Linked DNA regions of Lewinella sp. 4G2. Each later gene encodes a partner of the first gene's protein in a complex. Links are inferred from orthologs where the notes say so. Each region holds a gene or a part of one and is shown on either strand. Other genes may lie near its edges.

Region 1 (6,057 bases):
AAAAGTACTTCTACGACCCCAACGTAACCAAAAGCAAGTTTGGCCACGTGATGCGCGGGTTTACCACTTCTCCCGACGGCATTACCTACGTGAATAAGGATTCCGCCATGGATGCCTGGTACACCCTCAAACCGGGTGCCAGCAAAGTAGATACCCTACCCATCCGGGATGAGCGTGGCCACATTATCGATCAGTTCGGCTGCGGCACCAACATGCTGAATTACCGGGGCTACGTTTACGGCCACAGTTGCTTTCGCTCACCCGATTCAACTCGGGCGCACCTGTACCGCTACGACCCCGCCACCGACGATTGGCGAGTGTTTACCGCGCCGGACCTCCAGCAAGTATTCCGCTACGCCGTGCTGGACAGCAACCGGAATTGCATCTGGCTCCCGGCGGAACACACCGGCGGAGGAGCGGGTGGACGAATCTACCGATTTGACCTGGATACGGAAACGATCTCCGAATACCCCGTAAAATCCGGCAGGAGTAGCCTAAATGGTTACCCCCGAGACGCCATCCTTTCCGCCGATGGCAGCCGCCTATGGATCGGATCGATTGATGGGCTCTACGAATTTGACATTGCCACACTACACCTGAGCCGCCACCGGATCGGAGGAAACGTACCCACGCGGATTTTGGACATCCACCCCGAATCATCCGCCCGGCTGCTATTGGGCACGCTTGATGCCGGCATCTGGGCCTTCGACGTGGATACAAAGCAATTTTCTGAAATCGGCGCCCTAGTAGAAAGCAACGAGGTACGGTCGGAAAATACCTTCATCCCCCTCCCCAATAACAGCGTCGCCGGGATTATGGGTAGCCTTGACACCGGATTGGTCATCACTACATTCAACGGGTTAGTGTACTACCGTGATGGCTTCACCCGCACCTTCACTACCCGGGAAGGGCTCGGCGACAACGAATTCAATAGCTCCTCCCTGCACTACGACCGGGGAACGGACACTTGGTATGCCGGCGGCATTAACGGTTTTGTCTCCTTTTCGAGCCAGGACTTGCAGCGCCAGGAGAGTCCTTATTATCCTGTCCTACTACGGTACCGATTACTGGATGGTGACCGCGGAAAGAAGGAGGTGATTCAACCTTTAGCGGCGGAGGGGGGACTGTTGAATATCTCACCCTCAACGGTGTACTTCACGCTGGAGTACACCGTTCCGGATTACCGAAAAGGACGGGAGCTGCAGTACGAGACCCGGCTCGTCGGGCTCGACCCGGACTGGCGGACGGCCACCACTACGCCCAACGTTCGTTACACCCGTTTGCCTCCGGGGGAGTACGAATTTCAGTACCGGGCCACCGACGCGGATGGTAACATCGCTTCCGCCAGAAACTCATTATTCATTACCGTAGAGCGCGCCTGGTACGAGAAGCCAGGCTTCTACCTAGCCGTTGGGCTTTTACTCGCAGGGATCGCTACTATCATCGTCCGCTCCCGTTTCAGCCGGTTGAAGGAGCGCTACGAAGCTAGCCGTAAGGTCCAGGCGCTGGAATTGCGGACGCTGCGGCAACAGATGAATCCTCACTTCATCTCTAACGCGATGAACGCCATCCGTGAATTCGTCTACCAGGAAGACACCGACCGCGCCGCCGATTACCTTACGGATTTTAGCCGGTTGATGCGGCTTTTCCTGGAGGCCTCCCGTTCGCCGATGACGACGATCGAAAATGAAGTGGATCTCATCAGCCTGTACGTACGCCTCGAACAGCTTCGTTTCCCCGGCAAGTTTACGTTTGCGCTCACCGTCGATGAAAATATTGAGCGGGACATGGACGAGATCCCATCCTTTCTTCTGCAACCGATCATTGAGAACGCCATCAATCACGGGCTGCACCCGCGCGACCGGGGTGGCGAACTCCGCTTAAGCTTCCAACTGGACGCCGAGGACGATGACCGCATAACGATTGTCGTCTCCGACAACGGAATTGGCCGGGACGCCGCGCAACGCCGTACAAGTGATAAACGGCATACTTCACGGGCTATGGAGATCATCAACGACCGCAAGAACTTACTCAGCGAGAATGAAGACCTCCTCTTTACTATGGAAACTTCCGATCTTTACCCCGGCCAGGAATTTCCGGGTACCCGGGTGACCATCGTAATCGCCAGCCGACCCGTCCATTAAACCGTCTGATCATTCTTACCCGCCGATTTTATCGAGATCTGAGTGCTACCCAGTGGTTGGGTTTGTTTGCGGCCTTCGCTATTCTATTGCGGTGGGGTTCTTTCTTCATTTCGGTCATCAATCACGACGAGAGTACGTACATCGTCATCGCGGATGAACTACTGAACGGTGAAGTCTACCTCCGTGACGTGATCGATACGAAACCGATCGGCATCTTCCTGGTCTACGCTGCACTTATTAAGTTGACGGGTGGCGCCATTTGGCTCCTTCGACTGGCCGCCGCCCTGGTGGTTGCGCTAGGGGGCTGGGGCCTCTACCTGGCGAGCCACCGCGCGCTCAGCAGTCAACGTGCGGGAATAGCTGCCGGTCTGAAGTATGTCCTCATTTGCAGCGTCTTCTCCTACTACGGATTGTCGCCCAATACGGAGATCTTTTTCAATTGCCTCACGATCGCCGCCGCCGGCCTGGCCGTAGCCCCCCGCGTAACTGCGGCCGAGAACGATTCATTCTGGCACTGGCCGGTCGCTGGGTTGCTACTTGGTTTGGCTATGACGATTAAACCATTCGCCGCGGCGGAGTCGCTGGCAATTGGCCTGTTCCTGGTCTGGTATTATTTGCGCCAGGGTCTGGTAATCAGGACGCTCACGGCCGGCACTACCCTATTGCTCGGTTTTGCATTGCCACTTTTGGGTGTCTATCTGTACTACGCTAACCTGGGCATGCTCGATACACTTCAATTCTACCTCTTTGAAGTGAATGGCGCCTACCCCATTGAGTTACCCTGGTACCTCCGCTTGAAATACATGGGGGATTACTGCCTTCGCTTCGCCCCGTTTGTCATTTTAGGGGCGCTGTCGCTGGTGCGAAGTAATGGGAACTCGGACCGGCCCCATACCGTATGGACGAGATTTCTGCTCCTGTCCTTTACCCTGGTGACGATGGTGGTCCTTATCACCGGTAAACGCTTCGGCCATTATCAGGTACAGCTCCATCCGTTATTGGCAGCCCTGGCAGGAAGTTGGTGGGCCCTTGGCAAAACAGCATTCCCGGCATTAAGCTGGGACTGGCTTAAAAAGTATACCCCGGCTATACTAATTGGTGTGGGCCTCATCGTGGGCTTAGCTCACTTCGCCCGATTCAACGGCAAGGATGATAAACCCACCCGCATCGCTGCGTACATGGAATATAAGCTGGCGCCCAACGAAACCTTCTTTGGCCTGAATGGCTGGCAGATCACTTACCACCTGTTGTACCGTGACGTACCCACACCCTACGTCCACTCCTCCTTGCTGTTCCTGGACCATCACGTGCGGGCCTTTCAGGTGGATGAACTGGGAGAAGCGGACCGCCTGCTCGCAAACCCCAATCTACGGTACCTGATGGGCCGGGTAAGCGACCCTGACGCAGACACACCGCTGAGCCGACGCTTACTGCTCGAGTTCTCTCCGATGGACACCCTCCCGGGTGAGATCATTATTTACCGAAGGGACTAAATCTGTAGACCGGAACGAGACGAGAGAAGTGATTCAGACTTGTACGGCTACATCGACTTCCGACATCACGAATGTTCTCACCACGGTTAACCCTGAGACCTTGGCCCTCCCACCATCCACTTAGCTATGCGCCGACCTGTCTGTAACAGTTGTTCCGACAATGCTGAGATAAGAAGTCAAGAAGGATAATCTCAAGTAGGCGGGCTGAGGATTACGTACTGTCATTAGCAGCAGTGCCTGTATTGCCTAGCAACCACGAAAGGTGAACCAGAAAACCGGGAGGCCCGAAACGAAGAAAGCCTCCCCAACCGGATGGTTGGAGAGGCTTTCTTAATCTGTGGAGATGACGCTTAGAAGTCAGCTCCGAGGCTCTGCATGCGGCTACCGCTGTTGCGACCGACGACGGTTCCGTCCTGGACGAGTCCGTCATACTTACGCATAAGCAGGTAGCTATTGATCTGGTCGAGCGTATCAAGGACCACACCTACCATGATGATCAGGGAGGTACCACCGAAGAAGATGGCAAATGCCTGGTTCACGCCGAGGGTAGCTACGAGCGCCGGAAGGATAGCGATTAAACCGAGGATGATGGAACCTGGCAGCGTAATGCGGCTGGTGATGGCATCAATGTAAGCTTCGGTTTCTTCGCCACCGCGAACACCGGGAATGAAGGCATTCTGACGGCTGAGGTACTCCGTGTACTGGCCGGGGTTCACCACCAGGGCCGTATAGACGTAGGTGAAGATGACGACGAGGAAGAAGTAGACCACGTTGTACAACGGGCTCGTAAAGTCGTTGAACTGCTGTACCAACCAGGTGGCTTCAGCCTCAGGGCCACCGCCGAATCCCGCAAGGGATACTGGAAGTAGCATCAGCGCCTGAGCGAAGATGATCGGCATTACACCGGAAGCGTTAACCTTCAGCGGAATGTAGTCACGGTTAGTTGCGGTTGGCGCCGTGCTTTCACCACGGCCAACAGCACGTTGGGCGAATTGCAGTGGAATCTTCCGTACACCGGTGACGATCATGACCGTCAGTAAGGTTACGAGGAAGAAAGCCACCATCTCCAGAACGAAGACCAGGAGGCCACCGTTGGAGAACTTATCCTGTAATTCAAAACCAAGGGCTGCGGGAAGACCCACGATGATACCTACGGTGATGAGGAGGGATACACCATTACCAATACCACGGTCCGTGATCCGCTCACCCAGCCACATCGCGAAGATGGTACCGGTAGAAAGGATGACAATACCACTCAACCAGAAGATCGAGTCGGATACGGCGGCGGATTGGCCACCATTGGAGCTAATGTACGTAAGGTAACCGGCACCCTGCACGAGGGTAATCGCTACCGTAAGCGCACGGGTGATCTGGTTGATCTTCTTGCGGCCGGACTCCCCTTCGGTAGTCTGTAGCTTCTGGAAGTAAGGCACCGCGAAACCAAGGAGCTGAACGATGATACTCGCCGTGATGTATGGCATGATGCCCAGCGCCATGATGGACGCGTTGTTGAACGCACCACCAGTGAAGAGATTGATCAGACCCAGGAGATCCGTTGGGCTACCGGAGCCTTCGAGCTGAGCTTTCAGCGCGACGACATCAGCACCGGGGAGTACGATGTACGAACCCAGGCGGTAGATGGCGATGAGCAGCAACGTAAACAGGATGCGCTTACGGAGTTCCTCGATCGTCCAGATGTTTTTGAGCGTCTCAAAAAACTTCATGGGAAGGGAGTTTTAGGCGATAGTGATACTACCGCCAGCTTTTTCAATAGCTTCCTTGGCAGTATTGGAAGCAGCGTGGGCGCTGATCGTCAGCTTTGCGGAGATCTCACCAGTTCCGAGGACCTTCAAGAGGTCATTCTTCTTGATGATACCGGCAGCGTAGAGCGCAGCTGGAGTGATTTCCGTGAGGCCGTGCTTCTCGCTGATCGCCTGTAGGCGGCCCAGGTTGAGGGCAACGTACTCAGTGCGGTTCGGGCTGTTGAAGCCACGCTTTGGCAAACGCATCTGCAGCGGCATCTGGCCACCTTCGAAGTTACGCTTGCTCTTGTAACCAGAACGAGACTTAGCACCTTTGTGACCACGGGTCGAGGTACCGCCACGGCCGGAGCCCTGACCACGTGCAATACGCTTACCGGACTTCGTAGCGCCGGCGGCTGGTTTAAGATTGTTGAGTTCCATGACGGAATTATTTTAACGGGAACGTCCGGAGAAGATCATCGATCGGTGGAGACCACCGGGCGACAACATTTCCTTACGCTTCCTCTACTTTAACGAGGTGGCTTACTGCCTTTACCATTCCCATGACGACGGGGGTGTTCTCCCGCTCCACGGTCTGGTGCATACGCTTGAGACCAAGTGCCGCGATGGTAGCTTTCTGCTTTTTCGGGCGGTCGATAACGCTTTTGATCTGGGTAA
Region 2 (7,027 bases), 1.5 Mb from region 1 along the record:
CGTGAGGAAAGCGCCGGCCCGGAGTTTGTAGTAGGGCTTAGTGTGTACCCAATCCACCGGGATATTTGGGTAGTTCACTTTGAAGTCCGCCTCCACCGTTTCCAGGCGGGCGCGGTCCGTCGTAGCCAAAATTTGTACTCGCCATCCGGATACCTTGTTGGTCGCTTCGTTTGAACGCACGAACAGATCCATCAACGTTTCCACGCGGGGGTCTACATTCACGCTTACACTCGCCTGGGCGCTGACGCAGGTACTGAGTAAGGACCAAGTAAAAAGGACGGACAGGATACGCATCATAATGAGTAGTAGTTAGGCCAGTAGGGCAATTCCGGCGGAGGTACCAATCCGGTCCGCACCAGCCGCAACGAGTTCTTCGGCAAACGCTTTATCGCGGATGCCTCCGCTAGCTTTAATCTTGATCTCCTCCACCAGGTTCGCCCGTAAGAATTTTACTTGCTCGACGGTGGCCCCTCCCCGGGAGCCCGTGGAGGTTTTAACGAAGTTAGGCTTCACGTCATTGCAAATGTCACACACCTGCTTGAGCTCCTCCTCCGTCAGCGTGCTGGCCTCCACAATCAGTTTAGATACCTTGCCCTTGAGGCGGGCCGTAGTAGAGACGGATTCGATATCCGAGCGGACGTAACTCCAATCTCCGGATTTTACCGCAGCAATATTGATGACGATGTCTAATTCGTCCGCCCCCTCATCCATGGCCCGGCGAATTTCCTGCACCTTGACCGCAGTTTCCTGGTAACCATTCGGAAAGGCAACGACGGTTGCTAACAGCACGTCACTACCCGATAGCAGTTTCTGGGCCCGGGTTACGAAGTAGGGTGGCACACAAACAGCCCGGAAGCCGTGGTCCAACGCCTCCTGGCAGATACGGTCCACGTCCGCCCCGGTACATTCGGCAGCTAGAAAAGTATGATCAATCAGCTCTTTCAAGGCGAAAATTGTGGGCCACCCGTGGGTGACGTTTAGGGAAAGACTCAGTACCACCCTAATAAAACCGGTGGCAAAAGATGTTCGTGAGAGACGAGTAAGCGGCGGACACTAGCCATGCATGGCTGTGAACCGAGGCGCAAGATAGTCAGCCACGATCTTTAATCGGTGTCTTTACTTCTATTGCGCTCACCTTTTAACAAAGAAAGGAGCCAATGGAAAAGGGGCAAGCATTAATTGCTCGCCCCCATTCTTAGTTAGGATCCAGAGATGCTCTACTGGATTATTTACCGTGGCACTGCTTGAACTTCTTACCACTACCACAGGGGCAGGGGTCGTTACGCTTCACCTTGGCCTCCTTACGTTGGAAAGTCTCCACCTTTTGCCTTTGGGCCTGGCCGGCATTATCCGCTGCTTTCTGGGCGGCGGCGGCTTCCGCTTCTCGCTTGTTGGTGGTTACCTGCTCCTGAGCGGGCTGACGTGTTGGAGCCTTGGCCTCCTGAACATCCTCAGCCCGCTGTAGCACGAGGTCACCCTTGGCGAGGTAAGCCGTAGTGGTTTCGTTGATTCGGCGGATAAGGCCTTCGAAGAGCTTATAGGCTTCCATCTTGTAGATCACCAGTGGGTCCTTTTGCTCGAAGGAGGCCAGGTTGGTGGAGGTCTTCAGTTCATCCATGGAACGCAGGTGCTCCTTCCAGTTATCATCGATGATGGCTAAGGTTACGGTCTGCTCGATGTCGGAGATGATGCTCCGGCCGTTGCTTTCGATGGCCTTTTCGATATCAGCCGTAATGGCTAGCGGGTGAGTAGAGCCATCCGTAAACGGAATCACGATACGCTTGTAACGCCCGGGCTGGTCCTCCTGAATCTGACGGATGTGAGGCATCACGCGATCCACCAATAGCAACATTTTGCTGTGGTAGAAACCCTGGAATTCCTCCAGCAGGCGATCAGCAATATCATTCACTTCCTTCGTCTCCTTGAAGAAGGCCGCATCGATCTTGGTCTCGAATCCGAGGATGCGCAGCACGTCGAAGCGGAAGCTGTCAAAGTCTCCATTCTGCTTATTCTGGAAGGTGATGTCGTCGAGCAAGCCCTCGAACATGGAATGGATATCCAAAGCCAGGCGTTTACCACTCAGAGCGTTGTCCCGCTTGCGGTAGATAGCCTCCCGCTGGATGTTCATTACGTCATCGTATTCCAGGAGGCGCTTACGAGTACCGAAAGCGTTTTCCTCGACCTTTTTCTGAGCGTTCTCGATGGACTTCGTCACGATGCCCGCCTGGATGACGTCGCCTTCCTTGTGGCCGGCGCGGTCCATCCACTTGGAGATCCGTTCGGATTGGAAGTAGCGCATCAGGCGGTCCTCCAGCGATACGTAGAATTGGCTGGAACCAGGGTCTCCCTGGCGCCCGGAACGACCGCGCAACTGGCGGTCCACCCGCCGGCTATCGTGGCGCTCGGTACCAATGATGGCGAGGCCACCGGCCTGCTTCACCTCGTCGCTCAGTTTGATGTCCGTACCCCGGCCCGCCATGTTGGTAGCGATGGTAACCTGACCGGGCCGGCCCGCCTCAGCGACAATATCCGCCTCGCGCTGGTGTTGCTTGGCGTTCAGTACGTTGTGTTCGATGCCCCGTGAACGGAGGTACCGGCTCAGTTTCTCACTGATCTCTACGGAGGTCGTACCTACGAGGACGGGGCGACCAGCCTGGGTGATCTCCTGCACGTCGTTAACGACGGCGTTGAATTTCTCCCGTTCGGTTTTGTAGATGAGGTCATTACGGTCATCCCGTTGGATGGGGCGGTTAGTGGGGATCACCACAACGTCCAGCTTGTAGATGTCCCAGAATTCTCCTGCTTCCGTCTCGGCCGTACCGGTCATACCGGCCAGCTTGTGGTACATGCGGAAGAAGTTCTGCAGCGTCACCGTTGCGTAGGTTTGGGTGATCTCACCAATCTTGACGTTCTCCTTGGATTCCAGCGCCTGGTGGAGACCATCCGAGTAACGGCGGCCTTCCATCATCCGGCCGGTCTGGACGTCGACGATCTTCACCTGCCCGTCCTGGACCACGTAATCATCATCGATCGTAAAGAGCGTGTAGGCCTTCAGCAACTGGCGGATGGCGTGGAGGCGCTTTGATTTGACGCCGAAGTCTTGGGCAATCTTATTCTTGGCCAACGACTTTTCTTCGTCGGAAATGTCCGTCCGGTTATCCACCTCGGCCATGTCGGTGGCGAGGTTAGGCATGATGAAGAATTCCGGATCCTGGTTGTAGCGGCTGAGGTATTCTACGCCCTTCGGAGTAAGGTCAACTTGTTTGTTCTTAGCATCAATGGTGAAGAGCAGTTCGGCGTCCACTTCGGGCATCCGTTTGTTCTTCTCGGCCATGAAGGTGTTCTCCGTTTTTTGCAGGAGGGTACGGATACCGTCTTCGGAGAGGAATTTCGTGAGGGGGCGGCTGTTGGGTAGCGCGCGGTACGCCCGGAGGAGGGGGAAACCAGCTTCCCCGTCTTCCACGCCGAGGTATCCTTCCTTAGCAAGTTTCTTGGCCTGGGTGAGGAATTTGTTGGCCAGGCGCTGTTGCTCGGCTACCAGTTTTTCAATGTGGGGCTTGAGCTCTTCGTAGTCGCGGTCATCCGTACTTCCCGTCACCGGGCCAGAAATGATGAGGGGCGTCCGGGCATCGTCGATCAGGACGGAATCGACCTCATCGATCATCGCGTAGTGGTGCTTACCCTGGGTCTTGTCGGCGATGTTGCGGACCATATTGTCCCGCAGGTAATCGAAGCCGAATTCGTTGTTAGTACCGTACACTATGTCGCACTGGTAAGCCGCACGGCGGCCGGGGCTGTTGGGGCGGTGGTAGTCGATACAGTTGATGCTGAGTTGGAGGAACTCCATCAATGGGCCAATCCACTCTGCATCCCGTCGGGCGAGGTAATCGTTCACGGTAATGACGTGGACGCCCTGGCCACTGAGGCCATTCAGGTAGGCCGGGAGGGTGGCGACGAGCGTCTTACCCTCACCCGTTTGCATCTCGGCGATCTTGCCTTCGTGAAGGGCCATACCACCGATGAGCTGCACGTCGTAGTGAACCATTTTCCACACAATTTCGCCACCGGCGGCCGTCCATTTATTGCTGTAGATGGCCGTATCGCCTTCAATGCGGATGTGGTCTTTCTTTTCGTTGGCGGCGAGGTCACGGTCCGCCTGGGTAGCGGTTACGCGGAGTTCCTCGTCTTCGGTGAGCCGGCGGGCGGCTTCCTTCACGGTAGCGAAGGCTTCGGGAAGGATTTCTTTAAGTACGACCTCGAGTTCCTCATCGCGGTTCTTCTTCAGCTCGTCTACCTTTTTGTAGATGGCATCCTTGCGGTGGAAGTCTGCTTCCTCTTCGGCGAGCGTTGTCAGCCGTTCGATCTCGGCGTCGATTTCGGCGAGGTATTCATTGATGCGGCCGCGGAGCATGGTTGTCCGCCCCCGGAGTTCGTCGTTGGAGAGCCCCTGTAGCGTATTGTATACTTCATTGACCTGCTGGACGATAGGTTCGTAGGTAGCTACGTCCCGGTCCTGTTTCGAGCCAAAGAGATTTTTAATGAATTTAGTGAAGCCACCGGCCATGAGATACGTTATTTACCCTTTTCCTCCGCACCTGCGACAGCGCCCTTATTGATGTGATGGCGCTGGATATGCGAGAAAAAGTATTGTGCTAAAATTGCCGCAAAGATACGCGGCACCACCGGCAGCGCGCACAAAGCACGCCACGGCCGGCTAAGTGACTGATTGTCACGAAAAAACAGAACGGCCTGACAGGTACGCAGGTTTATTGGAGGCCAATCCGGGCCTGCTCGAGCAATGATTTCCGCTGGCCCAACGTGAGCGAGAGTGGTAACTGGGCGATACCGATGATGCGGCGAATGACCTCCACGTAGCAGAATTCCCGCGCCAGTTTGGCGTTGAAACCCGGTGGTTTACGGTAGCTGCGGTCGATCTCGGTAAGGAGTTCCGGCTCGGCCTCGGAGAGCAGCAAGTGTGCCATGAGTACGCCGAGATCAAACTCCGGCGCCCCCCGGTGGGCGAACTCTCCGTCGATGACGAACACCTCACCCTTACGGCGCATGAAACTGCCGGGGTAAAAATCACCGTGAATAAGCTGGCGGCCAGCCGCGCGGTACTGCGCTCCGAGTTCCAGCGCTTTCGCCCGAAGCTTTTTATCGTACTGGTAAACCGCGGCGACGTTGGCCAGGCCGGGCAGGAAATCGTCTAGCGGGAAACCGTTGTCGGGATTGAAGGGCAGCTCAAAAATGTGGGCGGCGTTCAGCGCTTTGAGTTCTTCGTTGGCGGGGAAATCCTTTACGTTCACCCGGTGCAAGACCGAGAGGTAATTCAATAAGCTCCGCAACTGGGTTCGGCTGATGGAACGGCCTTCCTCGTAAACGTAGATCATATCCTCGGCGCCCTCCAGATACTCCAACAGCAAAGTGTAGTTGGCGGCATCATAATCTAGAACCGCGGGGTGGTGGCCGGCCAGTTCGGGGTCTTCCGCCGCGGCGCTCAGGTACTGGTATTCAACGTCAATCCGCGCGATCGGCGCCGGAATACTCGGGTACTTAGCCACGTAGGGCCGGCTTTGTTTGAGGACGAACTGCCGTTCACTCGTCGTTACCAATAGAGTCACGTTCATGTTCCCCTCCCCCGCTTTAGTAACGGACATAAGGGTTTCCCCCGTCCGTAGAAATTGGCGCTCCCGTAGGTAGCCCGCGATACCGGTTGGCGTATCAGCTTGTAATTCGATCATGATAATAAGGTGGCTTGGTCGGCACTAGGCCGGGGAGTTACTGGGACGGGCTAATTTAGGTATCCGCTACGTAGTTGCTTTACCGTACTAAAGCAAACACTTGTCTTTGACCTTGCACGGAAGTCTGAATGGTGCGGTAGTGTACACCGATTTACATGAAGTTGTGTATTCCTCTCCCCCGGCCCCTCTCCAAAGGAGAGGGGAGACGTGATAGGCATTTCATGTATAACAGTATACGCGGTAGTGAGTAGCAAAAGAATACCCCACCGACATTCTATAGTGCGGCGGGGTAATCCAAAATGGTTGCAAAAAAATTGCACCGGAAATCTGTACTTATTTGGTATCCCGGTAGCAAGTAGAACTATTCGTTGGCGCGTAGAAGACGGTTCGCCAACGGTAAAAATGAACTGATACATCAATTAGCTCGAGTGAAAGCGAAGGAATAGTAAACACTACCCCTCCGCGTAAAACTCACTCAAAACAAATGCGTTACTCGCCGGGTGCTTTGGTCCTACAAAGATAAGGTTTCGCACCACTATTTCAAACTAATTTGATTACGTTAATCCAATTAAATTGATTTTGTAATTTTATTGCGAACTGTCCCGATTTAGTTGAATACAACCCTAGTTTTGCGGTATGACGGACGACAATTCTAAATTAAAAGTGGCCATCCTCGGGACTGGTTGGTTGGGTACGGCACTGGCGAAAAGCCTTTGTGATCGGGGGCTTCAGGTACACGCTGCCAAGACGACCGAAGCTGGAAGAGATGAGCTTGCCCAAGCCTTACCACTCCGAGCGTTCGTGGTGAAATTACCGGAGCCCATCCCTGCAGCCTTTCTGGTTGGCATTACCCACTTGGTCATTACTATCCCGCCCGGTGGCCGTCGTTTTAAAGAAGCGACGACCGAAAAGTATTTGGAACAAATTCGTGCCATCACTCAAGCCTGCAGTGATCGGACAAAAAGCCTTCGCGTCATCTTTTGCAGTAGCACCGGCGTGTACGGCTCAACCTCCGGAACGGTGGATGAAGAGACGGAAGTAGCCCCCGAGACTCATTCTTCCCGCGCCATCGTTACCGTGGAAGACTACCTCCGTTCCACCTTTCCCCGTCTGACCATCCTGCGTTTTGCCGGTCTCATCGGGCCGGGCCGCCACCCGGGCAGGTTCTACGGTGGCAAAGAAATGGCGGTCTCCCGCGCGGACGCGCCCGTCAACTTGATCGAACAACAAGATGCAGTAACGGCAATAGAGCTAGCTATTCTCGACCACGACATTCTGGGAGTGTA

What was found.
Region 2: the proteins of secY (region 1) and secA are in contact, whole or in part, in a crystal structure (PDB 3DIN), measured with the Thermotoga maritima proteins. The link is inferred for Lewinella sp. 4G2 from one-to-one orthologs. Residues at the interface, in WP_004081795.1 of Thermotoga maritima: Glu108, Gly109, Glu110, Glu111, Ala236, Glu237, Arg238, Arg239, Ile240, Thr241, Ile242, Gln243, Tyr244, Ala245, Arg246, Arg247, Val248, Thr249, Gly250, Arg251, Arg252, Val253, Tyr254, Gly256, Ala257, Ser258, Thr259, Tyr260, Leu261, Pro262; in WP_004082002.1 of Thermotoga maritima: Glu261, Ala262, Arg263, Lys300, Ala301, Arg302, Thr303, Ile304, Ile305, Leu323, Tyr324, Asp325, Pro326, Val329, Ser330, Tyr333, Ile336, Lys340, Phe345, Val349, Glu363, Phe364, Tyr374, Ser375, Gly376, Gly377, Glu393, Ile395, Thr482, Ser483.

The regions. Positions count from the first base shown.
Region 1 is NZ_LVWJ02000014.1:2,298,344-2,304,400, reverse strand. Bases 3,175-6,057 are described here. They hold secY (preprotein translocase subunit SecY), read right to left. Parts: upstream 5,362-6,057; coding sequence 3,988-5,361; downstream 3,175-3,987. Other genes in these bases: rpmD (50S ribosomal protein L30), read right to left, coding at 5,894-6,057; rplO (50S ribosomal protein L15), read right to left, coding at 5,374-5,820; A3850_RS09830 (glycosyltransferase family 39 protein), read left to right, coding at 3,175-3,637. Outside these bases: A3850_RS09835 (sensor histidine kinase), read left to right, coding at 1-2,144; more of A3850_RS09830, read left to right, coding at 2,207-3,174. UniProt on the Escherichia coli protein: The central subunit of the protein translocation channel SecYEG. Consists of two halves formed by TMs 1-5 and 6-10.
Region 2 is NZ_LVWJ02000014.1:779,069-786,095, forward strand. Bases 1,026-4,878 are described here. They hold secA (preprotein translocase subunit SecA), read right to left. Parts: upstream 4,565-4,878; coding sequence 1,226-4,564; downstream 1,026-1,225. Other genes in these bases: A3850_RS04660 (phosphotransferase), read right to left, coding at 4,767-4,878. Outside these bases: A3850_RS04645 (SPOR domain-containing protein), read right to left, coding at 1-297; deoC (deoxyribose-phosphate aldolase), read right to left, coding at 310-945; more of A3850_RS04660, read right to left, coding at 4,879-5,741; A3850_RS04665 (NAD-dependent epimerase/dehydratase family protein), read left to right, coding at 6,378-7,027. UniProt on the Escherichia coli protein: Required for protein export, interacts with the SecYEG preprotein conducting channel.